DNA from 3 places in the Streptomyces sp. NPDC036815 genome. Region 2 is predicted to be linked to each of the others. Evidence: predicted binding sites of a transcription regulator. Region 2 holds the regulator's gene; each other region holds the start of a gene.
The links. The regulator HspR, encoded in region 2, represses chaperone genes until heat shock. The targets are predictions, from matches to a motif close to TTGAGNNNNNNNNNCTCAA.
Positions count from the first base shown of each region.

Region 1: dnaK (molecular chaperone DnaK) is a predicted target of HspR. The motif match lies at 3,431-3,449, and genes of this name have one in related genera.
Region 3: lon (endopeptidase La) is a predicted target of HspR. The motif match lies at 1,562-1,580, and genes of this name have one in related genera.

Region 1 is NZ_JBVJPW010000009.1:348,151-354,111, forward strand. It holds gene narH (nitrate reductase subunit beta) at 1-183, shown strand, start outside; gene narJ (nitrate reductase molybdenum cofactor assembly chaperone) at 180-758, shown strand; gene narI (respiratory nitrate reductase subunit gamma) at 755-1,480, shown strand; gene dnaK (molecular chaperone DnaK) at 1,502-3,361, opposite strand; gene ACZ69I_RS20915 (OsmC family protein) at 3,511-3,936, opposite strand; gene ACZ69I_RS20920 (SAM-dependent methyltransferase) at 4,138-4,938, opposite strand; gene ACZ69I_RS20925 (DUF6345 domain-containing protein) at 5,362-5,961, shown strand, end outside.
Region 2 is NZ_JBVJPW010000039.1:24,783-30,743, reverse strand. It holds gene dnaK (molecular chaperone DnaK) at 1-1,836, shown strand, start outside; gene grpE (nucleotide exchange factor GrpE) at 1,836-2,540, shown strand; gene dnaJ (molecular chaperone DnaJ) at 2,583-3,773, shown strand; gene ACZ69I_RS38490 (heat shock protein transcriptional repressor HspR) at 3,775-4,239, shown strand; gene ACZ69I_RS38485 (hypothetical protein) at 4,358-4,864, shown strand; gene ACZ69I_RS38480 (helix-turn-helix transcriptional regulator) at 4,885-5,865, opposite strand.
Region 3 is NZ_JBVJPW010000007.1:148,028-153,988, reverse strand. It holds gene ACZ69I_RS17075 (GNAT family N-acetyltransferase) at 1-202, opposite strand, end outside; gene ACZ69I_RS17070 (methyltransferase) at 340-1,374, opposite strand; gene lon (endopeptidase La) at 1,603-4,023, shown strand; gene ACZ69I_RS17060 (lysozyme) at 4,084-4,920, opposite strand; gene ACZ69I_RS17055 (MarR family winged helix-turn-helix transcriptional regulator) at 5,180-5,668, shown strand; gene ACZ69I_RS17050 (protein phosphatase 2C domain-containing protein) at 5,787-5,961, opposite strand, start outside.

The DNA of each region.
Region 1 (5,961 bases), on a different contig from region 2:
AGCCTCGACTACGAGGGCGGGCCCGGCATGGGCGACGACGGACCGTTCGGGCAGGACTCCGGCCGCAGGCAGCTGCCGCTGGTCACCATCGAGAACTTCCACACGCTGCGGGCCCGGCAGACCGCCGACGAGGAACCCAGCGCGGTCGAGAAGGCCCACGCGCCCAAGGAGGACGAGACGTGACCCGGCACGCCCTGCTCTACCAGGCCGCCGCGCTCTGCCTGGCCTACCCCGACGACGACTTCCACGAGCGGCTGCCCCTGCTCAGGGCGGCCGCGCCCCCTGAGCTCCACGGCTTCCTGGAGTACGCCACCACGGCCGAGCCCCGCGAACTCGCCGCGCACTACGTGCAGGTCTTCGACTTCAAGAACCGGCACAGCCTGTACCTGAGCTGGTGGCGGGACGGCGACACCCGGCGGCGCGGCATGGCCCTGGTGCGCTTCAAGGAGGTCTACCGGGAGCACGGCATGGAGTTCACCGGCGAAGAGCTGCCGGACTTCCTGCCCGCCGTCCTGGAGTTCTCCGCGCAGGCGGGCCCCGTGCTCCTGACGGAGCACCGCAGCGGCCTGGAGCTGCTGCGGATCGCGCTCACCGACTGCGGCACGCCGTACGCGGCGGTCGTCGAGGCCGTCTGCGCGACGCTGCCTGGCCCCTCACCCAAGGACCGCGCCGAGGCGCTGGCCCTCGCCCGCTCCGGTCCGCCGCGCGAGGACGTCGGACTGCGACCGTTCGCACTCATCGGGGAGCGACCCGCATGAAAACGCTGCTGTGGGGCGTGCTCCCCTACGTCGCCTTCGTCCTGCTCGTCGCGGGCATCATCTGGCGCTACCGCTACGACAAGTTCGGCTGGACCACCCGCTCCTCGCAGGTCTACGAGTCGAAGCTCCTGAACATCGCGTCGCCGATGTTCCACTACGGCATCCTCTTCGTGCTCGTCGGCCACCTGATGGGCCTGTTCGTGCCGGAGTCGTGGACGGACAAGGTCGGCCTGACCGAGAGCACGTACCACAAGCTGTCGCTGTGGGGCGGCACCGCGGCGGGCGCGGTCGCCGTCCTCGGCATCCTCATGCTGCTCTACCGCCGGCGCACCAACGCGCCGGTGTTCCGCGCGACCACCGCCAACGACAAGCTGATGTACGTCGTGCTGCTCGCCGCGATCGTGATGGGCATGTGGGCCAAGCTCACCAACTCCGGCCTGGAGGAAGGGTACAACTACCGCGAGTCCATTGCCCCCTGGTCCCGCAGCCTGTTCACCCTCCAGCCGGACGTGGACCGCATGGTGGGCGTCCCGCTCACCTTCCAGATCCACGCGGTCATCGGCATGCTGCTCTTCGCGCTGCTGCCCTTCACCCGCCTCATCCACATGTTCAGCGCGCCGGTGCAGTACCTGTTCCGGCCGTACGTGGTCTACCGCACCCGGGACCCCAAGCGGGTGGGGGCGCGGCCGGACCGGCGGGGCTGGGAGCGGACGGGTTCCTGAACCCGTCCGCCCTCATCTCGCCTACGTGTCACCGCCCTTGTTCCGGTCGTCCTCGTCCACGATCTCGGCGTCCACCACGCCGTCCTCGGGGGCGGCCTCGGCAGGTGTCTGCTCCTGGGTGCCCCCGTCGGAGGCCGCGTACATCGCCTGGCCCATCTTCTGGCTCACCGCGGCGAGCTTCTCCGCGCCGGTGCGCAGGGCCGCCGTGTCGTCGGCGCGGTCCTTGAGCAGGCCCTTCAACTCGTCCGCCGCGGACTCCACTTCGGCCTTGGTGTCGGCGGGGACCTTGTCGCCGTTGTCCCGCAGGAACCGTTCCGTCTGGTAGACGAGCTGCTCCGCCTGGTTCCTGGTCTCCGCCGCCTCGCGGCGCCTGCGGTCCTCCTCCGCGTGCTCCTCGGCCTCCCGCACCATGCGGTTGATGTCGTCCTTGGGCAGTGCGGAGCCGCCGGTCACCGTCATGCGCTGCTCACGTCCGGTGGCCTCGTCCTTGGCCGAGACGTGCATGATCCCGTTGGCGTCGATGTCGAAGGTGACCTCGATCTTGGGAACGCCGCGCGGGGCGGGCGGCAGGCCCGTCAGGTCGAAGACGCCGAGCTTCTTGTTGTACGCGGCGATCTCCCGCTCGCCCTGGAAGACCTGGATGCCGACGGAGGGCTGGTTGTCCTCGGCGGTGGAGAAGGTCTCCGAACGGCGGGTGGGGATCGTGGTGTTGCGTTCGATGAGCTTGGTCATGATGCCGCCCTTGGTCTCGATGCCCAGGGACAGCGGGGTCACGTCGAGCAGCAGGACGTCCTTGACGTCACCGCGGATCACCCCGGCCTGGAGGGCGGCGCCGAGCGCCACCACCTCGTCGGGGTTGACGCCCTTGTGCGGGTCCTTGCCGGTCAGCTCCCTGACCAGGTCCGTCACCGCGGGCATCCGCGTGGAGCCGCCCACCAGGATCACGTGGTCCACCGCGGACAGTTTGACGCCCGCGTCCTTCACCGCCTGGTGGAAGGGCTCCTTGCAGCGGTCGAGCAGGTCCGCGGTGAGCTCCTGGAACTGGGCGCGCGTCAGCTTCTCCGCGAGGTGCAGCGGACCGGCCGCCGACGCCGTGATGTAGGGCAGGTTGATGTCGGTCTCGCTCGACGAGGACAGCTCGATCTTCGCCTTCTCGGCCGCTTCGCGCAGGCGCTGGAGCGCCATCTTGTCCTTGCCGAGGTCCACGCCGTGCCCGTTCTTGAACTGGCGCACCAGGTATTCGACGATCCGCTGGTCCCAGTCGTCGCCGCCGAGTTGCGTGTCGCCGTTGGTGGCCTTCACCTCGATGACGCCCTCGCCCATCTCCAGGAGCGAGACGTCGAAGGTGCCGCCGCCGAGGTCGAAGACGAGGACGGTCTCGTCGTCGCCCTTGTCGAGGCCGTACGCCAGGGCCGCGGCCGTCGGCTCGTTGATGATGCGCAGGACGTTGAGCCCGGCGATCTCACCGGCCTCCTTGGTGGCCTGGCGCTGGGTGTCGTCGAAGTACGCGGGGACGGTGACCACCGCGTCGGTGACGTCCTCGCCGAGGTAGGACTCTGCGTCGCGCTTGAGTTTCTGCAGGACGCGCGCGGACAGCTCCTGCGCGGTGTAGCGGGTGCCGTCCACCGAGCCGCTCTCCGGGAAGCGCCACGAGCCGTCGCCCATATGGCGTTTGACGGAGCGCGCGGTGCGCTCCACGTTGGTGACCGCCTGCCGCTTGGCGACCTCGCCCACCAGGACGTCGCCGTTCTTCGCGAAGGCGACGACCGAGGGCGTGGTGCGCGCGCCCTCCGCGTTGGCGACGACGGTGGGCTCACCGCCCTCCAGTACGGCCACCACTGAGTTCGTCGTGCCGAGATCGATCCCGACCGCACGTGCCATGGTTCAGTCCCTTCCGCCGCGAGCTCACGTTCCCCGTCTCCAGGTCTACTCCGTTCTCCATCACAAAACTTGAGCGGGTTCTTGTCAATGCCGCGCATGACAAAGCCGCCACCCCGAACGGGGTGGCGGCGTCGTCGATCCGCGTGCGCTCAGGCCAGCTTGGCCGAAAGCGTGATGGTCGTACCCGCCAGGGCCTGGCTCACCGGGCAGCCGCCCTTCGCCTTCTCGGCCGCCTCGACGAAGGCGGCCTCGTCGATGCCGGGCACGGTGCCCTCGACGGTGAGGTGGATGCCGGTGATGCCGGTGCCCGGCTGCAGGGTCACGTCGGCGGAGGTGACCAGGCGGGTGGGCGGGTTGCCCGCGCCGGTCAGTGTGTGCGACAGCGCCATGGCGAAGCAGCTGGAGTGCGCGGCGGCGATGAGCTCCTCCGGGCTGGTCTTGCCGTTCGCCTCCTCGGCGCGCGACGGCCAGGACACCGCCTGCTCCCCGATGCCGGAGGAGTCGAAGGTGACGTTGCCCGAGCCCTCTGCCAGAGAGCCTTCCCAGACCGTGTGCGCGGAGCGCGTGGTTGCCACGATGCAGTTCCCTTCAGTGCGGTTGTGTGATCGGAGGTTCCGTCTCCGCCATCCGATCACACTCCGGGCGGAATCGGGGCACGAGTGGATCGTCGACCGGCCACGGCGTCGCGGAACCGGCGTGCTCGTCGTTCGCCTCCCCGACCGCCGCCCGGCACCTGCCCGTCGTCGTGGCGCAGACGGGGGTTCAAAGACGGGCTCTCAGCGCTTGCGGGCCACCGCCCCGTACATGGCGATCGCCCGGTCGTCGACGCCGTCCTGCAAGGCGCCCGGACGCCACGTGTGCACCTGGGTGACGCCCGGGTCGACCAGATCCATCCCGTCGAAGAAGGACGTGGCGGTCGGCAGGTCACGCAGCACCATGGGCATGCCCTGCTGCGCGTACTCCTCGGCCACCCGGCCGACCTCCTCGGGCGCGAAGTCGGCGGTGCCGATCGTCAGCGCGAGGAAGCTGCCCGACGGCAGCGGTTCGAGCAGCCGCTGGACCAGGCTCTGGTCGTCCGGCGGCAGGATGAAGTGCAGGATCCCGATGACCATCAGGCCCACCGGCTCGTCCAGATCGATCAGCGCGCGGAACTCGGGGCTGTCCAGGATGGCGTCGGGATCGTGCATGTCGGCGTCGACGTAGGCGGTCGCCCCCTCGGGGGAGCTCTGCAGCAGGGCGCGGGCGTGGGCCAGCACGATGGGGTCGTTGTCGACGTAGACCACGCGGGACTCCGGCGCCACGCCCTGCACCACCTCGTGCAGGTTGGGGGCGGTGGGCAGGCCGGTGCCGATGTCGAGGAACTGCCGGACGCCCTGCTCCTGGGCGAGGTAGCGCCCGGCGCGGTGCATGAACCGCCTGTTCTCCAGCATGTGCACGGGCAGCGCCGGCCAGTGCTGGCACATGGCGTCGCCGGCCTCGATGTCGACGAGGTAGTGGTCCTTGCCTCCCAGGATGTAGTCGTACACCCGGGCCGAATGTGCGGTCGACGTATCGATCCGACTCTCCGCGCTGTGCATGGGCAACTCCGCTCCTCACCACCGACATTGAACTGCAGACGCTACGCCGTACGGGCCGGGTGCCGGCAGCCGGGAGGGGCCGGGCCGCGCACTGCCGGGGAGAGCGACCCCGCACCGTGCCGAACAAGCCACCCGCTCCCCCGAGGAAGCCGGGTTCTCCGACGCGGTGGACCCCCGGGGTGAAAACGGGCCGCGCAAGGCGGAGCGTGGTCCCGGTGGTGTTCGAGCGGGGGCCGCAGGTGCGCGTCGGCCGATACGAACAAGTTGTGTGCGCCGCCGCGCCACAGAGGCCTCTGAGGTGCGGGAACAGGTCCGTGACAGGGGGCCTATGGCCGGAATGACAACTGGGCAAGGCGCGTCCGCGGTGACACTTTGAGGCCCCCTCGCGCAGGGAGCGAGGAGATCGTCTCAGGGGGTATGGCCATGCGCATCAACTACTCGGACCGCGGTCCCTCTCCACTCGAACCGGAGAAGCCGGGAGCGGCCGGTGACCGGGATTCGACCTTCGGCTGGTGGGGTGCCTTCAGCATCCAGAAGTTCGTCAACCAGGCGACGCTCTACCACACGCACGAGGACGCCACCGGCTGGCTGGCGTACCTCCAGCAGTTCTACGACCGCAACTTCTGGTTCGCCGACGGCGGCGCGCAGGTGTGGGCGTACGAGGAGACGTACGACAACTGGCAGGACCGCTACGGCATGGACGCGGTCGTCGCCGTCTACCACTCGGGCCACGGCGGCATGGACGGCAACGGCGTCTTCTTCGCGCCGCTCGGCGCCGTCTGGGACGGCCGCAGCGACGCCATCTCCAACCGGATGGCGCTCGGCAACGAGAAGGCGAACTACGTCTTCTGGTCGACCTGCGACTCGCTGAAGGTCACCGGCGGCCACTCCCCGATCCGCACCTGGGCCGGACCCAACATCGGCTTCCGGATGATCTTCGGGTTCGAGACCACCTCCATCGACAGCGGCGACTACGGAAAGAAGTTCTGGGAGAAGTGGCGGGCCGGGCAGACGTACTGCGAC
Region 2 (5,961 bases):
GACCTGGGCACGACTAACTCCGTCGTCAGCGTTCTCGAAGGCGGCGAGCCCACCGTCATCACCAACGCCGAGGGTGCCAGGACCACGCCGTCCGTCGTCGCCTTCGCGAAGAACGGCGAGGTGCTGGTCGGCGAGGTCGCCAAGCGCCAGGCGGTCACGAACGTCGACAGGACCATCCGGTCGGTCAAGCGCCACATGGGCACCGACTGGAAGGTGGACATCGACGACAAGGGGTTCAACCCCCAGCAGATCTCGGCGTTCATCCTGCAGAAGCTGAAGCGCGACGCCGAGTCGTACCTGGGCGAGAAGGTGGCCGACGCGGTCATCACCGTCCCGGCGTACTTCAACGACTCCGAGCGCCAGGCCACCAAGGAGGCCGGCGAGATCGCGGGCCTGAACGTCCTGCGCATCGTCAACGAGCCGACCGCCGCCGCCCTGGCGTACGGCCTCGACAAGGACGACCAGACGATCCTCGTCTTCGACCTCGGTGGCGGCACCTTCGACGTGTCCCTCCTGGAGATCGGCGACGGCGTCGTCGAGGTGAAGGCCACGAACGGCGACAACCACCTCGGTGGTGACGACTGGGACCAGCGCGTCGTCGACTACCTGGTCAAGCAGTTCAACAACGGCCACGGCGTGGACCTGGGCAAGGACAAGATGGCGCTCCAGCGCCTGCGCGAGGCGGCCGAGAAGGCCAAGATCGAGCTGTCCTCCTCCACGGAGACCACGATCAACCTGCCGTACATCACGGCGTCCGCCGAGGGCCCGCTGCACCTGGACGAGAAGCTCACGCGCGCCCAGTTCCAGCAGCTCACGTCCGACCTCCTGGAGCGCTGCAAGACGCCGTTCCACAACGTCATCAAGGACGCGGGCATCCAGCTCTCCGAGATCGACCACGTCGTTCTCGTCGGTGGCTCCACCCGCATGCCCGCCGTCGCCGAGCTCGTCAAGGAGCTCACCGGCGGCAAGGACGCCAACAAGGGTGTGAACCCGGACGAGGTCGTCGCCATCGGCGCCTCGCTCCAGGCCGGTGTCCTCAAGGGCGAGGTCAAGGACGTCCTGCTCCTCGACGTGACCCCGCTGTCCCTCGGCATCGAGACCAAGGGAGGGATCATGACCAAGCTCATCGAGCGCAACACCACGATCCCGACCAAGCGCTCCGAGATCTTCACGACGGCCGAGGACAACCAGCCGTCCGTCCAGATCCAGGTCTACCAGGGCGAGCGCGAGATCGCGGCGTACAACAAGAAGCTCGGCATGTTCGAGCTCACGGGCCTGCCGCCGGCCCCGCGCGGTGTCCCGCAGATCGAGGTCTCCTTCGACATCGACGCCAACGGCATCATGCACGTGACCGCGAAGGACCTCGGCACGGGCAAGGAGCAGAAGATGACCGTCACCGGTGGCTCCTCGCTGCCGAAGGACGAGGTCAACCGGATGCGCGAAGAGGCCGAGAAGTACGCGGACGAGGACCACGCCCGCCGCGAGGCCGCCGAGTCCCGCAACCAGGGCGAGCAGCTCGTCTACCAGACGGAGAAGTTCCTCAAGGACAACGAGGACAAGGTTCCGGCTGACGTGAAGACCGAGGTCGAGACCGCCGTCGGCGAGCTGAAGGAGAAGCTCAAGGGCGAGGACACGGCCGAGATCCGCACCGCCACCGAGAAGGTCGCCGCCGTCTCGCAGAAGCTGGGCCAGGCCATGTACGCCGACGCCCAGGCCGCCGGCGCCGAGGGTGCCGCCCCCGGTCCCGACGCCGAGGCCAAGGCCGACGACGACGTCGTCGACGCCGAGATCGTGGACGACGAGAAGCCCGGTGACGCGAAGGGTGGCGCTGCCTGATGACCGAGGAGACCCCGGGTTTCGGCGACAGCGCCGAGAAGCCCGACGTCCCCTCTGGCGCCACCTCTGATGACGCCGCGCCGAAGGCTGCCGAGCCCTCCACCGAGGAGGGCGCGGCGGCCCCGGCCGGGGACGCGGAAAGCAACAAGACGTCCGCCCAGGACGTGGGCCTGACCGCCCAGCTGGACCAGGTGCGCACCGCGCTCAACGAGCGCACCGCGGACCTCCAGCGGCTGCAGGCCGAGTACCAGAACTACCGCCGCCGGGTGGAGCGGGACAAGGTGACGGTGAAGGAGATCGCCTCGGCGAACCTCCTCTCCGAGCTCCTCCCCACCCTCGACGACATCGGCCGCGCCCGTGAGCACGGCGAGCTGGTGGGCGGCTTCAAGTCGGTGGCCGAGTCCCTCGAGACCGTCGTCGCCAAGCTGGGCCTTCAGCAGTTCGGCAAGGAGGGCGAGCCCTTCGACCCGACGATCCACGAAGCCCTGATGCACAGCTACGCACCGGACGTCACCGAGACGACGTGCGTCGCGATCCTGCAGCCGGGGTATCGCATCGGCGAGCGCACCATCCGCCCCGCGCGGGTGGCCGTCGCCGAGCCGCAGCCCGGCGCGCAGACGGTCAAGGGCGAGACGGCCGAGGGCGACGCGGCCGAGTCGGCCGAGCCGACGGACAAGGACAGCGGTGGCCCGGACGAGGGCTGACGTTGCACTGACGAGGGAGTACCGAAAGGGGGTACGTCGAGGATGAGCACCAAGGACTTCATCGAGAAGGACTACTACAAGGTCCTCGGCGTCCCCAAGGACGCCACCGAAGCCGAGATCAAGAAGGCGTACCGGAAGCTCGCCCGCGAGAACCACCCGGACGCCAACAAGGGCAACACCAAGGCGGAGGAGCGCTTCAAGGAGATCTCCGAGGCGAACGACGTCCTCGGCGACCCCAAGAAGCGCAAGGAGTACGACGAAGCGCGTGCCCTCTTCGGCAACGGAGGATTCCGGCAGGGTCCCGGAGCCGGCGGCGGCTCGTTCAACTTCGACCTGGGCGACCTCTTCGGAGGCGGCGCCCAGGGCGGCGGTGGAGCGGCCGGCGGCTTCGGGGGCGGTCTCGGTGACGTCTTCGGGGGCCTGTTCAACCGCGGCGGCGCGGGTGCCGGTTCCGGCACGCGTACGCAGCCGAGGCGCGGCCAGGACATCGAGTCCGAGGTCACGCTGAGTTTCACGGAGGCGGTGGACGGCGCGACGGTGCCGCTGCGCATGTCCTCCCAGGCGCCCTGCAAGGCGTGTTCCGGCACCGGCGACAAGAACGGCACGCCGCGCGTGTGCCCGACCTGCGTCGGTACGGGCCAGGTCTCACGGGGCGGGGGCGGCGGGTTCTCCCTCACCGACCCGTGCATGGACTGCAAGGGCCGCGGGCTGATCGCCCAGGACCCGTGCGAGGTCTGCGGCGGCAGCGGCCGCGCCAAGTCGTCCCGGACGATGCAGGTGCGGATCCCGGCCGGCGTCTCGGACGGGCAGCGCATCCGCCTGCGCGGCAAGGGCGCGCCCGGCGAGCGGGGCGGCCCGGCCGGCGATCTGTACGTGGTCGTGCACGTCGACGCCCACCCGGTCTTCGGCCGCAAGGGCGACAACCTCACGGTCACGGTGCCGGTCTCGTACCCCGAGGCGGCGCTGGGCGGCGAGGTGAAGGTGCCCACCCTTGGCGGTCCGCCCGTCACCCTGAAGCTGCCCGCAGGCACGCCCAACGGCCGTACGATGCGGGCCCGCGGAAAGGGCGCGGTCCGCAAGGACGGCTCCCGGGGCGATCTGCTCGTGACGGTGGAGGTAGCGGTTCCGACCTCCCTGTCGGACGGGGCGAAGGAAGCCCTGGAGTCCTACCGCGAGGCGACTGCGGGCGACGACCCGCGGGCAGAACTGTTCCAGGCCGCGAAGGGAGCATGAGATGGACGGCCGTCGTCGACAGCCCGGACTGGGCAGGGCGTACCAACTCACCGACGAGACGCCGGTGTACGTCATTTCGGTGGCCGCCCAGCTCTCCGGCCTGCATCCGCAGACCCTGCGGCAGTACGACCGCCTGGGTCTCGTCTCCCCGGACCGCACCGCGGGCCGGGGCCGGCGGTACTCCGCCCGCGACATCGAACTGCTGCGCACCGTGCAGCAGTTGTCGCAGGAGGAGGGCATCAACCTCGCCGGCATCAAGCGCATCATCGAGCTGGAGAACCAGGTCACCGCGCTCCAGTCGCGCGTCGCGGAGCTCACCGCGGCCGTGGAGGGCGCCGCCAGCGCCATGCAGCAGCGTGAAGCGGCGGTGCACGCCTCGTACCGTCGCGACCTCGTCCCCTACCAGGACGTGCAGCAGGCGAGCGCGCTGGTGGTCTGGCGTCCCAAGCGGGCGACCGAGCAGTAGGTTTCGGCTGGTTCAGTACCCTGAGACAGGGCCGGGAGGTGACAACCTCCCGGCCCTGTCTTGATGTGTGCTGGGCACTTGATGGGGACTACCCGGGGGAGTTGAGCCGACCGTGGCCATGGTGGGGCTGTTCTGGATCGCCGAGGGCGATGTGTACGTGGGCGCGAAGCCGGCCGGGCTGGCCCCCGGGGTGCGGCTGACCCCGGAGGGTGTCCTGGCCCTGGGCGACGGCCAGTCCGCCATGTGGCCGTGGGAGGACGTGCGCGCGCTGACGGTCGACGACGTCCCGGTGAAGTCGCTGCGGCGGCACGTGAGCACGGCGGTCGACCTGGTCCTCACGGTCGGCCTCGGCGGCGGCGACGAGGCCCCCACGATGACGGTGCGCCTCGCGTCCCCCGACGGCGACACGGAACTGACGGCGTACACGGCGGCGGCGGTCGGCTACTCCCGGACGGAGTACGACCTCTCCCGCGCGCTCCTGGCCCGTCTCACGGAGGGCGCGGGCACCCTGATCACCACGCTGACGGCGATGGCGGACTGGGGCCGCCGCCACGAGGGCGGGTCGCCGCGGGCGGCGGAGCGGGAGCGGCTGCTGCGGGAGTGGGGGGAAGGGGCGGGGGCCTGAGAGGCCGTGGGCCCGGCGCCTCAGTGCTCCTGCTGGCGGGACAGGATTCCCGAGTGGCCTATGAGGTAGCCGAGCTGGGCGCGGCTGCGGCTGCCCAGGGTGGCGGCGAGCTTGGCGATGTGGACGCGGGCGGTGCGGATGTTCATGCCGAGGCGGTCGGCTATCTCCGCGTCGGTGAGGCCTTCGACGAGGAGCCCGGCGACGGCGCGCTGGCGGGTGGTGATGCCGTTCTCGGTGGGTTCGGGGGCGGCCTGCGGCCACATGGGGGTGGCCAGATGCCACAGCCGCCAGAACGTGGTGGCGAAGTACTCCACGAGGGCCGGGTGGCGGAGTTCGAGGGCGACGCTGCGGTCCCTGCTCGCCGGTATGAAGGCCACGGTGCGGTCGAAGACGAAGAGCCGGTCGGTGACCTCGTCGAGGGTGCGGGCCTCGGTGTCGCCGTCCAGTTGCTCGAAGTAGGCGAGCACGGGCAGGGAGTGGCGCGTCGTGTGCTGGTAGAGGGTGCGCATGCGGCAGCCCCTGGTCAGGATCGCCTGGTCCCGGGGGAAGACTTCGGCCAGGGTCTCGGGGGGCCGGGTGCCGCCCGGCTGGACCGCGAGGAACTCCTCCGTGACCTCGTTCATGGCCCGGTCTATGGCCGAGTTGATGCGGTCGAGGCCGTCGAGGACGGTGATGGTGGGCGGGGAGGAGCCGGAGTCGAGCGGGGCGTCGAGGCAGCGGAACGGTTCGAACGACGCGCTGAGCCGGGCCTCGTGGCAGCGCTCTTCCTCGACGCGGTCCTCCATGGTGCGAAGGAGCCGGGGCAGGGCGACGGCGGGGGCGGTGGGCTGCAGCCACTGCAGGCCGTCGAGGCCGGGCTGGAGGAGGCCGAGCTCCACGAGGCAGGGTGCCGGTTCGGTCTCGCTGTGGTGGATCCGGCCCTCGCGCACGGCACGGCTGTAGACGGAAAGCCCTGCCGTACAGAGCTCCTCGACGGCGTGCGGTGAGTGCTTCGTGGCCATGCGGGCCCCCTCCTGCCTGGTTGAAGCGTCGCGATTCTATGCAGGCGGGGGCGGGGCGGGCCGGATGCCGTGGTGGAAGTGTCTGCTTCTGGACGG
Region 3 (5,961 bases), on a different contig from region 2:
ACTGCCGGGTGAAGAGGGTCGCGAAGTAGCGGCCGAGGCCCGCCTCGCGCGTCGCGCCGTCGGGGAAGAACCAGCGCATCATCGGGTCGTCGTCGAAGGCGCGGGCCAGTATGCGGCCGATCGGTGAGGCGTCCTCGGGCGTCGCCGCCTTCGGGGCGACAGGGCCCGGCTGCTGAACGTTCGTCATCGGCATACGGGTCATTCTGCACATGATGATCTTGGATACAGGGGCGGGGGTCGGAGCGCGCCCGATGGCGGGCGACCCGGGCGGGGCACGCGGGCCGCCCGCACCGCGAACGTGGTGGGCGTCGCGGGGCGGACGGGCACAGCAGCCGCGGCCTATGCCGCCTCCGCCTCCACGATCGACGGGTGCATCTCGGTGGGCAGAATGCGCGTGAGCCGCAGCCCCGCCACCGTCAGCAGCGCCGAGAACTCGTCCTCCGTCCGCTCCTGGCCGCCGAGCACGGCCGACATCACCACGTCCAGGGTCTTGCCGAGGTGCGGTGCGTTGCCGCCGGGCAGCACGGCGTCGACGATCAGGAGGCGCGCGTCCGGTGCCATCGCCGCCCGGCAGTTGCGCAGGATCCGCAGGCAGCCGTCGTCCGGCCAGTTGTGCAGGACGTGCTTGATCACGTAGAGGTCGCCGCCCTCGGGGACCTCGGTGAAGAAGTCCCCGGCGTCGGCCCGCCACCTGCCCCGCAACGCGTCGTCGTCGGCCAGCATGTGGGTGCTCACCGCGGCAGGACGGTCGAAGAGGACGCCCGTCAGGCCGGGGCGCCCGCGCAGGACCGCGCGCAGCAGCCCGCCGCGGCCGCCGCCCACGTCCACCACGGTGCCCTTCTCCGGGAAGGGGTACGTCCCGGCGATCACCGCGTCGATCGGGCCCGAGAGCGCGGCCATGCCGGTGTCGAACAGCTCCTCGAGGGCCGGGTCGTCGGCGAGGTGGTCGAAGAACGGCTTGCCGAAGAGGCGCTCGAAGGACGGGCCCGCCTTGCGCACCGTCTCCTCCAGGCCCGCCGAGGTCCGCAGGAAGATCGTGTCGGTCAGCAGCAGGACCGCCTCGTGCAGGGAATTCGGCGCGTCCGTGCGCAGGGCGTCCCCGAGCGGCGTGAGGTGGAACGCGCCCGTCGCGTCCTCGCGGAAGATGCCGCGCGTGGCGAGATAGCGCAGGACGCGGCGCAGATGCCCGGCGTGGGTGTCGGTCAGTTCGGCCAGTTGTCCGGCGGTGCGCGGGCCCGCCGCGAGCCGGTCGGCTATCCGGCAGTGCGCCGCCGTGCGCAGCGCCGCGGAGAAGAGGTGCCCCAGCGCGTGCTCCACGAGCTCCCCGGCCACCTCCTGCGTGCCGCCGTCGCCGGTCCCCGGTGTGTCCACCATGGCTGCCCTCCGTGAGAGTCGGAGTATCCACGGTCCCAACGGAACGGCCGCAGGGGAACGCCGCCCGGTGGACATCCGCACCCCGCGTGACTGGAAACGGCCCCTCGCCACGCGCCCCGCTCCGAGCGTCTCCGGGTGATCGCTCACAGCGAACAGGCTTGGGGGAACATCCCGAAGCTCATAAGCATTGAGTCGGTATAGCTCAACTTGAATGCCGAAGGGGAGATCATGGCTGCTGAGTCCACCACGTACACGCCGCTCACTCTGCCCGTGCTGCCGCTCGACGACGAGGTCGTCCTGCCCGGCATGGTGGTGCCGTTCGACCTGTCCGACGCGGAGGTACGGGCCGCGGTGGAGGCCGCGCAGGCCGCCGCCCGGTCCAGTGGCGACAGCAAGCCGAAGGTGCTGCTTGTTCCGCGCATCGACGGGACGTACGCCGCGACCGGTGTCCTCGGCACCGTCGAGCAGGTCGGCCGGCTCTCCGACGGCGACCCCGGCGCCCTCATCCGCGGCCGCGGCCGCGTGCGCATCGGCGCGGGCACGACAGGACCCGGCGCGGCGCTCTGGGTCGAGGGCCAGAAGATCGACGACTCCGTGCCCGAGCCCCTGCCGGGCGCCGTCACCGAGCTCGTCAAGGAGTACAAGGCGCTCGCCACCAGCTGGCTGAAGAAGCGCGGCGCCTGGCAGGTCGTGGACCGCGTGACGCAGATCGACGACGTCGCCGCGCTCGCCGACAACTCCGGGTACTCGCCGTTCCTGACCGTCCAGCAGAAGATCGAGCTCCTGGAGACCGAGGACGCGGTCGCCCGCCTCAAGCTCGCCACCGAGCAGCTGCGCGAGCACCTCGCCGAGCAGGACGTCGCCGAGTCCATCGCCAAGGACGTGCAGGAGGGCGTGGACAAGCAGCAGCGCGAGTTCCTGCTGCGCCGCCAGCTCGACGCCGTCCGCAAGGAACTGCGCGAGCTCAACGGCGACAGCAAGGACGCGGCCGAGGAGTCCGACGACTACCGCACCCGCGTCGAGGCCGCCGACCTGCCCGAGAAGGTCCGCGAGGCCGCCCTCAAGGAGGTCGACAAGCTGGAGCGGTCCAGCGACCAGTCGCCCGAGGGCTCCTGGATCAGGACCTGGCTCGACACCGTCCTCGAACTGCCCTGGAACGAGCGGACCGAGGACGAGTACGACATCAAGGGCGCCCAGGAGATCCTCGACGCCGAGCACTCCGGGCTCCAGGACGTGAAGGAGCGCATCACCGAGTACCTCGCGGTGCGCAAGCGCCGCACGGACCGCGGTCTCGGGGTCGTCGGCGGCCGCCGCGGCGGCGCCGTGCTCGCCCTCGTCGGCCCGCCCGGCGTCGGCAAGACCTCGCTCGGCGAGTCCGTCGCGCACGCCATGGGCCGCAAGTTCGTACGGGTCGCGCTCGGCGGTGTGCGCGACGAGGCGGAGATCCGCGGCCACCGTCGTACGTACGTGGGGGCGCTGCCCGGGCGGATCGTGCGGGCCATCAAGGAGGCCGGGTCGATGAACCCGGTGGTGCTCCTGGACGAGATCGACAAGGTCGGCTCGGACTTCCGGGGCGACCCGGCCGCCGCCCTCCTCGAAGTCCTCGACCCGGCGCAGAACCACACCTTCCGCGACCACTACCTGGAGGTCGAGCTCGACCTGAGCGACGTCGTCTTCCTCGCGACGGCGAACGTCCTGGAAGCCATCCCCGAGCCCCTCCTCGACCGCATGGAGCTCGTCAGGCTCGACGGCTACACCGAGGACGAGAAGATCGTCATCGGCCGCGACCACCTCCTGCCGCGCCAGCTGGAGCGGGCGGGCCTGGAGAAGGACGAGGTGACGCTGGACGAGAGCGCGCTGCGCAAGCTCGCCGGCGAGTACACGCGCGAAGCGGGCGTGCGCAACCTGGAGCGCTCCGTGGCACGGCTGCTCCGCAAGATCGCCGCCCAGCACGAACTGGGCGACAGGGAGCTGCCGTTCACGGTCACGGACGCGGACCTGCGCGAGCTCATCGGGCGGCCGCACCACGTGCCCGAGTCCGCCCAGGACCCGGCCGAGCGGCGCACGGCGGTGCCCGGCGTGGCCACCGGCCTCGCGGTCACCGGGGCGGGCGGCGACGTGCTGTTCGTGGAGGCGTCGCTCGCCGACCCGGAGACCGGGGCCTCGGGGCTCACGCTCACCGGTCAGCTCGGAGACGTGATGAAGGAGTCGGCGCAGATCGCGCTGAGCTTCCTGCGCTCGCACGGCGCCGAACTGGAGCTGCCCGTGGGCGACCTGAAGGACCGGGGCGTGCACATCCACTTCCCGGCGGGCGCCGTGCCGAAGGACGGCCCGAGTGCGGGCGTCACGCTGACGACCGCCCTCGCCTCGCTGCTCAGCGGACGCCTTGTCCGTACGGACGTGGCGATGACCGGCGAGATCTCGCTGACCGGCCGCGTCCTGCCGATCGGCGGCGTCAAGCAGAAGCTGCTCGCCGCGCACCGCGCGGGGATCACCACGGTGATCATCCCGAAGCGGAACGAGGCGGACCTCGACGACGTCCCCGCGGAGGTCCTGGAGAGGCTCGACGTGCACGCGGTCACGGACGTCCGCCAGGTGCTCGAACTGGCCCTGACGGAGGCCGAGGTGCGGGTCCCGGTCGCGGCGTAGGGTCCGGGGCGGCACAGGGAGACGGCGGTCACCCCACCGGGGTGGCCGCCGTCCGCGCGCTCAGCCGTTGGCGAGTGCCACCACCCGGTCGAGGGCGCCGTTGAACTTGTTGTGGTCGCCGACCGTCGGTCCCGACGAGGTGTACTGCCACATGGTCTGGAAGTCCCAGCCCGCGGGGAGTTCGCCCGGGCCGGTGTCGTAGCGGGCGATCCACAGCGGGTTGCTGGCGCCGAAGCCGCTGTAGTTGCCGGTGCACTGCTTCCACCAGCTGGTGGCGGTGTAGATGACGGCGTCGCGTCCGGTGCGGGACTTGTAGGTGGTGAGGAAGTCGCTTATCCAGCTCACCATCGCGGACTGGGACTTGCCGAAGCAGGCCGCCCCGTACGGGTTCCACTCGATGTCGAGGGCGCCCGGCAGCGTTCTGCCGTCCCGCGACCAGCCCCCGCCGCCGCTCGCGAAGTAGTTGGCCTGCGTCGCGCCGCTGGAGGTGTCGGGCGTCGCGAAGTGGTACGCGCCGCGGATCATGCCCACGTTGTACGAACCGTTGTACTGCTGGGCGAAGTAGGGGTTCTTGTACGAGGTGCTCTCGGTGGCCTTGACGTAGGCCCATTTCACGCCGCTGTTCCAGAGCGTCGACCAGGCGACGTTGCCCTGGTGGCTGCTGACGTCGACGCCCTCGGTCTGCGTGGCGTCACCGCCGGCGGGCAGACCGCCCTGGCCGTCGTGCTCGATGACGCCCTGGCCGAGGCGGGCGGAGCCGCGCGCGGGGACGTCGTCGTCCGCCCGGGCCGCTGTGGGGAGCGTCAGGAGGAGGGAGAGTGCGGACAGTGCTGCGAGGAGGACCCCCGCCGGCGACAAGCGCGAGCGGCGGGCCGTTCCGGGTCTGTGCACGGGCATGGGCGTGCCTCCGAAGGCCTCGGTGGTGCTCGGTGGGGACCTGTCGACATGTGAGTGGTGTGAACATGTCACTTGAAAAGCTACGCACGTAGACCGCGGCTAGGGAAGAGGGTCCGTCTTCTGCCGTTGGTCCACTCCTGTGACGGTGCCTTCGCGGCGGCACGGGCGTCACCTTGCGAAATACTGGTCAGGCCGCTGTCGCCACGGCAGTGGCGCGAGGTCCTTCCGGCGACAACTTTCAGAAACGGGAAAGCGGGACATGGGTGCTGCAGAAGAGGACGCGAAGCGTGGCGCACAGGGCGACGTGGAGCAGGGGACGGACCGCGAGTTCCTCTCCCTCGAACGGGAGTTGTCCCTGCTGATGCGCCGCGCGCGGGCCTCGTCGGGCGAGATGGCGCGCCAGGTCCACCCCGACCTGGAGCCCGCCGCGTACGGACTGCTCGTCTGCCTCGACGACTCGGGACCGCAGCGGGCCACCGAACTCGCCGCCTACATCGGCGTCGGCAAGGCCACGATGAGCCGCCAGCTGCGGGCGCTCGAGGAGCTCGGCCTGGTCTCCCGGGAGCCCGACCCGGCCGACGGCCGCGCCTGGCTCATCCAGCTCACACCGGACGGCCGCACCCGCTTCCGCACGGTGCGCGCCGGGCGCCGTGCCCGCTACGTACGCAGGCTGGCGAGCTGGGACCGGGCGGAGGTCGCCGAACTCGCCCGGCTGCTCGGGCGGCTGAACGAGAGCGCGGACAACTGAGCGGTACCCGTACCGGCGCCCCTACCCGGACCGGTGCCCGCACCCATGCCCGTACCGGTGCCCGCACCCATGCCCGTACCGGTGCCCGCACCCGTGCCCGTACCGGTGTCCTTACGCCTCACCACTCCGCGTACACGACCGCCGCGTCGTCGTGCCGCTTCCCGCGGGGGAAGGCCAGGCGGTCCGGGTCCGCGCGCTCCAACTCCCGCACCCGGTCCACCAGGTGCTGCGGCCCCTGCTTGCGCAGCAGCGTGAAGCAGTCGGCCCAGTCGCCCTCGTGGAACGTCTCGACC